3 regions of the Collibacillus ludicampi genome follow, and region 3 is predicted to be linked to each of the others. Evidence: riboswitches for the same ligand, from Rfam matches in the RefSeq annotation. Region 3 holds a riboswitch; each other region holds the start of a gene.
The links. Region 3 has a riboswitch for cyclic di-AMP ahead of DNHGIG_RS01845 (LysM peptidoglycan-binding domain-containing protein). Riboswitches for the same ligand answer to the same signal wherever they lie in the genome.

Region 1 (4,161 bases), 1.0 Mb from region 3:
TTTATATCGCGGGGCCTTCTCTGCGTTTTATCATGTATAATTTTCTATAATATACGGAAAGAGCAGTGAGAAAAGGAAGAGAGAACATGATTAAAATCGGCCTGACCGGTTGGGGGATCATAAGGACTTGTATTCGGACGGGGTGGCAAGCGGGGATAAACTGAAAGTCTACAGTTCCTATTTTCCGATAGTGGAGGTAGACAGTTCTTTTTATGCCGTCCTTCCCGAGAAAAACTACAGCAAATGGGTCGAAGAAACCCCGCCCGCTTTTTCTTTCATTATCAAGGCATACCAAGGAATGACCGGACATTTAAGAGGAAAGAATCCTTTCTCAAGTCTGGGAGAAATGTTTGATGCGTTTAAACAATCGATTGAACCGGTCATACAAGCGGGTAAATTGAAAGCCGTTCTTTTTCAATACCCACCCTGGTTTGAATGTATCAAAGAAAATGTGGATGTTCTTCGCTATACGAAGGAGAAGATGGGTGATATTCCGGTTGCGCTTGAATTCAGAAACAGGAGTTGGTTCACGCCCAGAATGTTGGAAAAAACAATCGCGTTTATGGAGAAAGAAGGATGGATCCATAGCATTTGCGATGAACCGCAAGCGGGAGCAGGCTCCATACCCACAGTTTTGCATCCGACGAATCGTCAATTAACACTCGTACGCTTTCACGGGCGTAATGTAAACGGATGGACGAATACCGGAGACGGTAATTGGAGAGACATCCGTTACTTATACCGGTATAGCCGGGAAGAGTTAACGGAGTGGAAAGAGAAGTTGAAAGATCTGCAACAAAGATCACAAGAGATTTGTGTCTTATTCAACAACAATTCGGGCGGACATGCCGCCGCCAATGCCATGGAAATGATCGAACTCTTGGGCATAGAATATAAAGGATTGTCTCCGCGGCAATTGGATTTCTTTTAAAAAGCTTCCCACGAAAAGCATGGTGGGAAGCTTTTTTATCATCCGGGTATGTTTTTGTATAGTATAACAAACGATACGAATAAATCTTGAATTTAAAGGGAGGGAATGTCATGGAATGGTATGAACGGCTGGCCGATTACTTTCCAGAACACGAGATGAAAGATCCGCGTCAACTCTATGACCTGATTGAGGATAAGGACACCTACCACAAAGAAGAGACAGATGAATACATCGTGATGTATGCCGAATTCCCTACATTTATCTTTATTGACTATTTACTCGTCAATCCTGCGACAAGAGGGAAAGGAGTCGGCACGAAACTCCTCAACCGTTTTAAAGAAAAGGGGAAGACGATCATCGTAGAAGTGGAGCCTATTGATCACGAAGATGAAGACACGAAAAAGAGGGAAGCATTTTATCGCAAAAACGGGTTTGTCAAGGCGGATCGTATTCAATACCGCAGGAAAGATGAAGACGGAAAACCATATGAAATGAATATCTTTTATTGGAGTCCGGAAGATTTGCCCCAGAATGTGATTATGGAGAAAATGGCCAAGGCGTGTGAAGAAATCCACAATTTCCGTTCTAAAAAATATTACGGGCGCAAGTTGGCAGACCCGGACGAAGTCTTGAAATTCATCAAACATTAAAGTTCGCGAATGGCCTTCTTGGTATGTCGAATACATTGTCTTATTCCCCGAGAATATTCCGTCATTTTTGTGCACGGTAGTTCAGCAAGAGAATTCTCCCATATCCCTCCCTATGGTCGGAATTCCTTACCAACTGGTAATTTGCCCCTATCTGCGGATAAGATTATAATCAAATCTGAAAAGTCAATATTGTGTGATGCTGAATTCCCGAAAGGGAAGCGGGGGAACCACGTTTGGGGTGAATCCGGGCATGCAGTCTCGCATGACCGGTAGGGCCGACTCTCAGCCCGAATCCGTCAGCTAACTTCGTAAGCAGTGTAAGAGAGGGGTGAATGATGTTCATGGGAAAGTATTCGCTTATTTTATACCCCCGTAGGTATTTGTCCTCGGGGGTTTTGTTTTTCATGCGTAGACGAGAATTTGCGAAAGGGGTTGTCTAGTGAAAAAGTTATTTAGGACTTTAGGGCTGTCCCTGATCATGATGACTGCGGTGGTTGGTTGCGGAGTCTCCAAAGGAAAGACGGGTGTCGGCACCTCTTCCGACACATCCGTGGAATCTACTTGGCAGCGTGTAAAAAAACAAGGATATGTGACCGTCGGATTTGCGAATGAAAAACCTTACGCCTATGTAACACCAGATGGAAAGCTGACGGGTGAAGCGGTTGAGGTCGCGCGTACGGTTCTCACAAGGTTAGGGATTCATGAGATGAGAGGTGAGATCACCGAATTTGGATCACTGATACCCGGGCTGAAAGCTAAGCGTTTCGACATGATCACGGCGGGTATGTTCATTAAACCGGAACGTTGCAAAGAAGTGGCATTTGCCGACCCTGAATACAGTATCGGTGAGGCAATCGCGGTGAAGAAAGGGAATGTAGTGAATATTCATAGTTATCGGGATATTTCCGCCAACCCGAAAGTGAAAGTTGCAGTGATGACCGGAGCTATAGAGGTTGATTATCTGCAAAAGTCGAGAGTCTCCGCCGCACAGATCGTAACGGTTCCCGACCAGCCTTCCGCTGTCGCCGCACTACAAGCAGGCCGAGCGGATGTGGTTACGATGACGGGGCCTTCGTTGCAATCGGTGCTCGATGCGGTGAAAGATCCATCAATTGAAAGAGTGATGGACTTTCAACAACCGATGATTGAAGGGAAGAGCGCACGAGGATACGGGGCAACGGCTTTCCGCAAAGAAGACAAGGACTTCCGTGATGCATTCAATCGTGAGTTACAGAAACTGAAGGAATCGGGTGAACTATTCAAGATCATTCAGCCCTTCGGATTTACCAAACAGGAATTGCCGGGCAATGTAACAGCTGAGCAAGTGTGTACAAACGAACAGTAAGAATGCATATCTCCCCATTCTATAATAATTCGATGCAGACAGATTTCACAAGATCCTTCATTCTCATTCTACTTGAGTGTTGATGATCAAGATCGAAAGGAGTGCATGTCAATCTATTCGTTCCTAGACTTACTCCCGCCACTCTTGAAAGGCGCGGGGATCACCCTCGAGATTACGATTCTCTCGATGATCGCAGCTCTTTTCTTAGCCATGCTTGCGGGGATTGGCCGCCTGTCCAAATATTCAATGATTCGGGGCGTAACGGCTATTTATGTAGAAGTTTTTCGCGGAACCTCCCTGCTGGTTCAGTTGTATTGGTTGTATTTTGCCCTGCCGATCCTGGGCATCGAATTGCCAAAAATGGCAGCCGCGGTACTTGCGTTGGGGCTCAATTATGGGGCTTACGGATCAGAAGTGGTTCGTGGATCGATCCTTGCCGTACCAAAAGGACATACGGAAGCAGGGATCGCGTTGAACATGACTCCCTGGCAGAGAATGAGATGTATCATATGGCCCCAAGCGTTTGTCATGATGTTGCCGGCTTTCGGAAATTTGCTCATTGAATTGCTGAAAGGTACGGCCTTGGTTTCTCTCATTACACTTGCAGATTTAACCTTTCAGGCGAAAATTCTCAGCACCTCGACATTCCAAACCACCGAGATCTATACTCTTTTGCTCGTGATGTATTTCATTCTCGCGTACCCCATCACATGGGGAATTCGCCTGATTGAGCGCAGAGTTGCTGCAGGGAGGTCATAGCCCATGTGGGATTGGGATTTCGCCTGGTCCATCGTTCCGCAACTTCTTGAAGCGTTAAAGGTAACCGTTACCTCCACGTTCGTGGCGTTTTTCATAGCAGCGATCGCAGGACTTTTGCTTGCGATTGGCAGGAGATCCGCGTGTAAGCCCTTATCTCTAGTTACAGGCGGAATTGTGGAATTTGTGAGGAGCACCCCTCTTCTTGTTCAGCTGTATTTTATTTTTTACGTGCTGCCTGTGTTTGGGGTTTCACTTTCCCCCTTCACAGCGGGAGTGATCGGCTTAGGATTGCATTATAGTTCGTACCTGTCCGAGGTGTATCGCTCAGGGATCGATTCCGTCCCTCGTGGCCAATGGGAAGCTGCGGTCGCTCTGAACTTTTCAAAAATGCAGACGTGGGGCAGAATCATCGTACCTCAAGCGATACCGCCGGTCATCCCGGTCTTGGGAAACTACTTGATTGTCATGTTTAAAGA
Region 2 (4,161 bases), 2.6 Mb from region 3:
ACAAGTATGGCTATCGATTCTGATCGTGCAGGGACAAAAAAGATGCCCCCCTGCACTCACCCTCTCTAATACCCCCACCCGTTCATTCAGGATGAATATCCTCATATACTTCGATATCTACATTTTCACAAGGGATGGAAATACTACTCCAAGCTTTCTTCCGACTGTACACGAATTCCATTTCTGATTAGCAATGCCGCTGTCACACCGACCCCCTCCTTCTTCATTTTGGAGAAAGTTCCATTATATATCTGACGACTGCCGCACGATGGACTCCTTTCCTTTAAAATCGCCTCTGTGGCACCCACTATCTTAGCGATTCTTAGTGCTTGATAAGCACCATCAATGAACATTTGCGTCACATCATTTCCTTGATTATCTATGACTCTCGCGTTACCATCCAAGACATCAAAACCGTCTCCTCCGACGATTTCGGCAGGATTGCGTGGGGTTGGAAGTCCTCCTAACTGTTCCGGACAGACCGGTATCGCTTTCCCTTCTTTAACAAGTTGTTCAATTTCTTGATGCCAATTTGATTTTTTATCATAGCGGCATTCACACCCCATTAAACAAGCACTAACGACTTTCATGACTACTCACCTCACATGAACAATTCGCCTTCCTACGATCGTTCAACATTTCTCAAACATGGTCGAATCTCTCTTCCTTTATAGTATGACCGAAATTCACAATCCTCGAAAAGAAAAGAGCACCCAAAAGAACGACCAAACGTTCTCATACGGTGCTCTTTTCCGTGCCTTTAGAATCGTCTCGCTCCAATATAACGTGGTCCCCAGTAATAAGGGTCATTGAGATTACAGATTTTCACGCCATGGGAGGAAGTGGCCGAAATAAACTCATTATTCCCTATGTAAATACCCACGTGGGATGCACCAGATGCATATGTTGAGAAAAATACCAGATCTCCGGGTTGCAAAGAGCTCACAGGAGTGCCGGCAGAATACATGTCGGAAGCTGTCCTCGGTAACTGCACCCCAAAGTGATTGAACACATATTGCACAAATCCGGAGCAATCAAATCCGTCAGGGCTTGTCCCGCCCCAAACATACGGAACCCCGATATATTTCTCAGCATACGCAATCATGCTTGAAGATTGGGATGTAATAGAAGGTTTATTCTCGTCATTCAAAGAACGTGTGGCCGGTTTCAAGGGAGTAGGTGATACATCGGCCATCATCATCACCGGCTTGTCCGATGAGATGGAAACAGCGTTTCGGTTCTCGTCCCAGTTGACGTATTTGCCGACAGATTCGGCGATAAAGCGAAGCGGTACAAAAGTCCGGTCGTTTTTAATCATTACACTCGAATCCAGAGAGACAGGTTGTCCATTAATGGTCGCTACTGTTTCACCTTCCTTCAATACGATCGACTTTGCGTCTTTTGCCAGCATGACTTTCACTGAGCCGTTTTCCAGCTTCCAATTGACTTTGAAGCCCAACTGATCGGCTACAAAACGAACAGGAACTTGCGTTCGGCCATTCTCATCGATGAATGGTTTGGCATCTGGAAATTGCACGATCTGATTATCGACCATAATTTCCAGTGAATCCGCAGCGGCATGCGCTTGCGGTGCCAGACTCGCTGCAAGGCACACCATGCCTGTGAAGATAAAGCCCATACTTACCTTTTTCATTTCTCTCCTCCTATGCCTCCGAGGTTAGTTGACGGATTCGGGTAGAGGTACCCTACGCCTTGAAGCGATTCACCCCGAAAAATATCCCCCGTACTGACATCATGTCAGATTCGGCAGATTTCTGTCTCATCGACAAACTTTTTTGTAGAATGATGTAGAAAAATATTCTACAGAAGTACAAATAATCCTCTAGTTAAAATGTTATAATTATGTTACAAAAAAATCTCAGCGAAATCGGCTGAGTCTTATTGGAGTATGTTTACAAACGGAAGTGGATGTTCCCCTAGCATTCTGTCTCTTTTTCCTTGATGTATGTCATCGCTTCTTCCTCGGATCGATATACTTTTCCATATTTATAGAACGCGTAAACTTGCGGATACTTATGAATTCTCCCATCGATAAAGATATCATTGATTTCGTTGTCATGAATACGGTACATGGGTTGTTCATCTCGCGAGCTCGCTGAGATTAGCGCAAGCGTGGATAAGTGATTCAAACGCTCAGATCCAAAGGTAATACCCGATCTTTTGCGAATTTTTTCGACTTCTTGTACCAGCTCTGCAAGTTCGTCAAATTGCTTGCGGAATTCATAAAGCCTCGCCAAATATGTGAATTTGATTTCCAGTAAGTCCGTGCAACTTTCTTCAAACGCTTCATAAACATGAGATATATAATTCTCAAACTCCTCCCCAATTTCTTCTTCAAGTTGTTGAAGTTCCAGGTCTCTTGCCTTCTCGATCGCTTCATGTAACTTTTCTATATCTTGAAATTCTTTCTTCGCTTTATCAAGCGCATGTTTGATTTCCAGTTGGTCCTCTGTCAACACATTAGCAGTCGACGTAAGCGTAAAATAATCCCCACCTTTCGAAGAGATGGGGATTTTCGTATGATTTACGTATTCTTTTTTATAGCCCGGCAGGTAAGCGGTAGGCTTTCTGACCAAGGGAGAAGCTGATCTAAGGAATCTTTGTCTTTCATATCTAGGTTAGGTAGTTTCTCAAAGAGATAGGTAAGATAGAAATAGGGATGTAATCCATTTTCTTTCGCTGTCTCTATGATACTGTAAATGATCGCACTCGCCTTTGCACCACGCGGGGTATTGGAGAACAACCAGTTTTGCGACCGATCACAAACGGTTTGATCGCGCGTTCACTTCGGTTGTTATCGATCTCCAATCGCCCATCTTGTAAAACGCCTCTAATTTTTCCCACTGGTTCAGACAATACAAGATGGCCTGACCGAACGCACTTTTGGGCAGCACTTTCGGTTTCTGAGTACGAAGCCATGCCAAAAAAGCATCCAACACAGGGCGGCTGCGTTCTTGACGGATATGGTAACGTTCCTCAGGCGTGCACTCCTTTAAGTCACGTTCAATCGCAAAGAGTTGATTGCAGAAAGTAAGTCCCTCTTTGGCTGCTACCGGTGACGAGCGCTTCGATTCAGGCAGCGCCTTGAGTGCCTCATCGAATTTGCGCCGGGCGTGAGCCCAACAACCGACCAGGGTCACATCCGGTATCCCATGGTAACCCGCATAGCCATCGACGTGCAGGTATCCTTTGAAACCGGAAAGAAACTGACGCGGGTGTTTGCTCGCCCGTGTCGTCTGGTAGTCATAGAGGATGATGGGCGGATCTTCTCTCCCGGTACGGTACAGCCATAGATAAGAAGTTGTCTGTGCGGCCCGGCCCGGTTCACGGAGCACTTGTAAGGTCGTCTCGTCTGCGTGCAAGATGTCCTGCTTGAGTAAGTGCTCGCGCATGCGATCATAGAGCAGACTCAACCAGGTATTCGCTCCGTAGAGGATCCAGTTGGCCAGGGTCTGACGAGACAACTCAATCCCCAGGCTTGCAAACTGTTGCTCTTGTCGGTAGAGAGGCATGCTCTCCACATATTTTTGACTCATGATATAGGCCATACTGGAAGCAGAAGCCAAACTCCCCGGAAAGACGGGGGCAGGCATAGAAGCTGTGACTGTCGGCGTACTTGTCTCCTCACGCTCACAACGGCGGCAGGAGTAGACGTAACGGACATGCTTGACCACTTTGACTTCGGCCGGAATGATCTTCAGCTCTTGCCGTATCTCCGTGCTCATTTCATGCAAAGAACCACCGCAACACGAACAAACCTGCTCCTCAGATGGCAGGCGATACTCGATCGTCTCCACAGGCAGGTTTTCAAGCTGGTTTCCCGGTGGCCGCGTTTTTGGAGCGGCGGTACGTAATGGTTTCGAGGGTAGGCTCCTCTACAGTGGGATCTGCCTCCACCTCGGCTTCGTTAAAAAGCTCAAGCTGATCGGCATTCGTTCGTTCGCTCGAAGAGCTAAACCGGCGCTGTTGGCTAAGACGAAACTGCTCCTCATACCACTTCAGTTTGGCAGTGAGTTCAGCAATTTGATTTTTCAGCAAATCGCGTTCTTTTTGGAGATCTTCAATTGTAGTAGGGGTCGGGTTCGGCGTATGATTTTTCATAATACTATTGATTTCGACAACATACCGCGAATTCCTTTT
Region 3 (4,161 bases):
CCGTTTGTGCGATCGAATGCTTTCCGCGAGCACCGATTTCTGCGGGATAAGCATCATCAAAATGGAGAGCAGAGAGAGAAAGATCAGTTCCTTTCTCCCTTTGTTATAAAGAAACTTTCTCTTCATCAAACGCTCCCCTTTCTTTCATGCAAGCACGATACACTTCTAACGTTTCTTGTAACATTTTGGAAACCGTAAAATAGGCAGTCGCATACTCCTTTCCTTTCATTGCCAATTGTCGTTTCAAAGGCGGATCCATATACATTCGTTCCACCGCTTTTGCCAGTGCACACGCATCTCCCGGTTGGACAAGCAGGCCGGTTTCTCCGTCTTGTACAACTTCTTCTAATCCCCCCACGAATGTAGCGATCAGGGGAACACCCGCAAGCATCGACTCGGCCGCGACAAGACCAAAACCTTCTTGCAAAGAAGGAATCACGCAAAGATCGAATCCTCTGAGAAAACGAACTGCGTCGGGGACGTGTCCGAGAAAACGGATACGACCTTTTGTATCGATTTTTGCTGCCATTCTTTCCAACTTGTCTCGTTCAGGCCCGTCACCGATGATGACGAGATCCATATCATAACCACAACGCAGAAGCGTATGGAATGCGTCTAGCAAGAAGGAAACTCCTTTTTCATAGATCAGACGACTGATCGTCCCGATGACAAAACGGTCGTTTGCTACCCCAAGAAATTTCCTTGCATCAGTAACTGTAAAAGGTTCCCTGGGTAGAGCAACTCCATTATGGATGATACGGATTTTCTCCTCAGACACATCGAGTCGAGATCCGCAATGTTTTGCCAATGCATGAGAAACTGTGATCAAACAATCGGTATCACGCAGCAGCCATTGTTCCAATCCCTGATAGACCCTTTTCCGCCACCTATTCTTCGGTTCTATAAAGTTATGTATGGTATACACGAGACGAGGGGTTTTTTTCATCATTCGTGCAGCCAATCTTCCGACAAGCCCCGCTTTTGCTCCGTGCATATGCAGAATATCCACTGGATTGTTCTCCATCCATTCTTTCAAACGTAAGGACGCCAAGAGATCATGATATGGCGCCCATCCATCATAAATAGGAATACCCACTCGTCTGACTCCTTCAGGAGCTTCACGAAAGAGACGTGAATCAGGCGGACAGGCAACGGAAACTTGAAAGGAAGCGGAAGACCCTCTGAGCAGATGCTGTACATGCTGCAGCATGCCTCCTTCCGCGGGACGAACAAGATGAAGAATATGGATGGATTGCATAAGTACACCACCTTCGTTTCCAGTATTCCCCTCTTATTTCGAAAATATGTAGCATGCAAAAAAGGGCTTCCCTCTCAAAAAGAAGAAGCCCTTTTTACCCACTGAAATCTCACTTCAGTACTTTTACTGTTACATTTTGTACGCCAAATTTACGCACCGTAGCGTCATCCGCATGAATATAGATATCGATACGGTTGCCACGAATCGCCCCGCCGGTATCTTCAGCAGTGGCCATGAAGCCACCGGCCGGGAGGTTCGGATCGTTATAGCCGGAAATCCACACTTTGGATCCCAGTGGAATCACATTCGGATCCACGGCGATCATTCCCTGTGCTACGTGCTTGCCTGTCTTTGTCAAACCGCCCCATCCTGTAGAATCTGCAGGACCGTATGCAGTCGCTACACAATCAAGCGTCTTTACGACTTGCGCATCGGCAACAGGTGAAGCTTGATCCGTATGAACCGGAGCGGTCTTGTTCCCCTCTGTTGGTTCTTCCGGTGTAGCAGAGGCTGCAGCCGTTACCTCCTTGCTGCCAACAGGAAGCTGTAAGACTTGTCCAACCAAGATCAAGGACCCTTGCAAACCGTTTGCTCGTTGAATTTCTTCCACAGTCGTGTTGTATCTCTGCGATAGCTTCCAAAGGGTATCCCCTTCAACAACACGATACGACATCGGTTGATTCATTTCTTTTCCCGACTGAATTTTATCGCTTGTAAGATGATTCGCAATCTTCCAGGCGCTCACAGTCGTTCCTGTCTTCTTCGAGAGGTCATAAAGTGTGTCACCCTTTTGTACCGTATATGTTGTCGCGGACGCTTGTGCAGATCCAAACAAAGCACCACACAGAATGGCTCCCATAGCCAGTGCTTTGACACGTTCTTTCATATTCACTTCCTCCTTCAAAGGCCTCCGGAGTTAGCTGACGGGTTCGGGTGAAGGATCCCCCGCCTGTTGGTTACCAATAGGTTCACCCCAAAAGTTGGTTCCTCCGTACTTGATCAACAAGATTCGGCCATAAAATGTACGCAGAATAGTATACCGATTACCGATCAAAACTTCATTAGTAATCGAATGGTGCAGGAGGAAGAAAGTACATATCAATAAAAAACAGTCTATCTGCAATCAGATAGACTGTGCAACCACCTTCACGTACTCGATATTCGGATCATCCGTTCCTTGTACGGGCAAACCCGCTTTCATATGTTCGCGGATATAATCCACGTTCTCTTGTGTGACGATTTCGCCGGGAAGCAAAATCGGAATCCCCGGTGGATAGACCATCACGAGTTCCGCAAACGTGCGACCGATCGCTTCATCGAGAGGAACGACTTCCGTTTTTGCATAAAAAGCGTCCCTTGGGGACATTGCGAGGAGGGGTACCGCCGGTATCTTCACACGAACTTCTGTTTTATCGCGCTGCCCCACAAATTTCTCCGAAATGCGACGCAAGGCGGATACAAGAATGTCGATCGTTTCGTCCGTATCTCCGAATGTAACGATACAAAGGATGTTATAAAGATCGGAAAGTTCCACTTCAATATTAAATTCTTCCCGTAAGATCTCCTCCACCTGATGACCCGTAATGCCCAATTCTTTCACAGAGATCGTTAATTTGGTGGGGTCGAAGGCAAACTTCGAGGACGAATCCAGAATTTCCTCGCCAAAACAATAGAGCCCGGGGATTTCGTTGATCTCCTTACGCGCCCGTTCCGCCAAACGGATCGCGGTATCGATCAATTCATGCCCGTGCATATAAAGATTCTTGCGCGCCACATCCAGTGATGCTAGCAATAAATAAGAAGTCGATGTCGTATGAAGCATCGATAAGATCGCATGAACATGTGATGGATTGACCAGTCCCTCACGAACGTTCAAGATGGATGACTGTGTCAACGATCCACCCAATTTATGAACCGAGGTAGCTGCCATGTCAGCCCCCGCCTTCATGGAAGAAAGAGGGAGTTTCTCGTGAAAAGGAAGATGCGCGCCGTGCGCTTCATCCACGATCACGGGAATGTTGCGCGCATGTGCCAGTTCCACGATGGCTTGCAAGTCACACGCCACACCAAAATAAGTCGGGTTGATGAGAAGTATCGCTTTCACATCCGGATGGTGTGTCAGCATCATAGAAACAGTCTCTACGGATACACCGTGCGCGATTCCAAGATTGTGATCCACGTCCGGATGCATGAAGATCGGTTGTGCACCCGATAAGATAATCGCCGTCAATACCGATTTGTGCAAATTACGCGGAACGAGAATCTTGTCCCCGGGGCCGACAACCGACATGATCATCGTCATGATCGCGCCGGACGTTCCTTGAACGGAAAAAAACGTGTAATCGGCACCGAACGCTTCCGCAGCCAACTCTTGTGCATCACGGATCATCCCCATTGGATGATGGAGATCATCCATCGGTGCGATGTTGATCAGATCGATCGACAAAGCGTTTTGTCCGATAAATTCACGGAATTCGGAAGGCATTCCGCTCCCTTTTTTATGACCGGGTATATGGAACTGAATCGGGTTTTTTTTCGCGTGTTCAACAAGCGCCGAAAAGAGAGGAGTTTCATTCTGTTTATTCATAAGGCAATTTCCTTTCTCACGTACATAACGAACTGATTATATCAGAACCACCTCTGTAACGGAATGTATTTTTACAAAAATATGTTCATTTTTATGAAAGAGAGGATTTTACATTTTCATCCGTATTTTTCCACAGTTCCCCGCCGCGAAATTCCCGCAAGAAATCGGACAAAAGTTTTTTTTCCTTCTCCGTCAAGGCATCTACCTGTACTTTGCCTTTCATCGCTGCATCCATCTTGTTCACTTGATCAGGAAGACTCTTGTAGCCGGTTCGCGCTTCCTTATCAATCACGAGTACGGAACCGCAAATCCCCGA

Region 1: it holds a riboswitch for cyclic di-AMP, as region 3 does, so the genes downstream of both, ehuB (ectoine/hydroxyectoine ABC transporter substrate-binding protein EhuB) here and DNHGIG_RS01845 (LysM peptidoglycan-binding domain-containing protein) in region 3, are expected to answer to the same signal.
Region 2: it holds a riboswitch for cyclic di-AMP, as region 3 does, so the genes downstream of both, DNHGIG_RS14830 (C40 family peptidase) here and DNHGIG_RS01845 (LysM peptidoglycan-binding domain-containing protein) in region 3, are expected to answer to the same signal.

The regions. Positions count from the first base shown of each region.
Region 1 is NZ_BOQE01000001.1:1,387,484-1,391,644, reverse strand. Features, by position in the region: partial or broken gene DNHGIG_RS06905 (DUF72 domain-containing protein) at 87-931, shown strand; gene DNHGIG_RS06900 (GNAT family N-acetyltransferase) at 1,042-1,581, shown strand; cyclic di-AMP (ydaO/yuaA leader) riboswitch at 1,769-1,912, shown strand; gene ehuB (ectoine/hydroxyectoine ABC transporter substrate-binding protein EhuB) at 2,021-2,926, shown strand; gene ehuC (ectoine/hydroxyectoine ABC transporter permease subunit EhuC) at 3,032-3,685, shown strand; gene ehuD (ectoine/hydroxyectoine ABC transporter permease subunit EhuD) at 3,689-4,161, shown strand, end outside.
Region 2 is NZ_BOQE01000001.1:2,926,547-2,930,707, reverse strand. Features, by position in the region: gene DNHGIG_RS14835 (2-thiouracil desulfurase family protein) at 144-590, opposite strand; gene DNHGIG_RS14830 (C40 family peptidase) at 761-1,654, opposite strand; cyclic di-AMP (ydaO/yuaA leader) riboswitch at 1,653-1,780, opposite strand; gene DNHGIG_RS14825 (hypothetical protein) at 1,938-2,597, opposite strand; gene DNHGIG_RS21205 (transposase domain-containing protein) at 2,546-2,764, opposite strand; partial or broken gene tnpC (IS66 family transposase) at 2,707-3,818, opposite strand; gene DNHGIG_RS21200 (IS66 family transposase) at 3,829-4,161, opposite strand, start outside.
Region 3 is NZ_BOQE01000001.1:351,559-355,719, forward strand. Features, by position in the region: gene DNHGIG_RS01835 (alkaline phosphatase family protein) at 1-126, opposite strand, end outside; gene DNHGIG_RS01840 (glycosyltransferase family 4 protein) at 104-1,258, opposite strand; gene DNHGIG_RS01845 (LysM peptidoglycan-binding domain-containing protein) at 1,368-2,144, opposite strand; cyclic di-AMP (ydaO/yuaA leader) riboswitch at 2,149-2,283, opposite strand; gene DNHGIG_RS01850 (aminotransferase class I/II-fold pyridoxal phosphate-dependent enzyme) at 2,382-3,845, opposite strand; gene DNHGIG_RS01855 (YwhD family protein) at 3,937-4,161, opposite strand, start outside.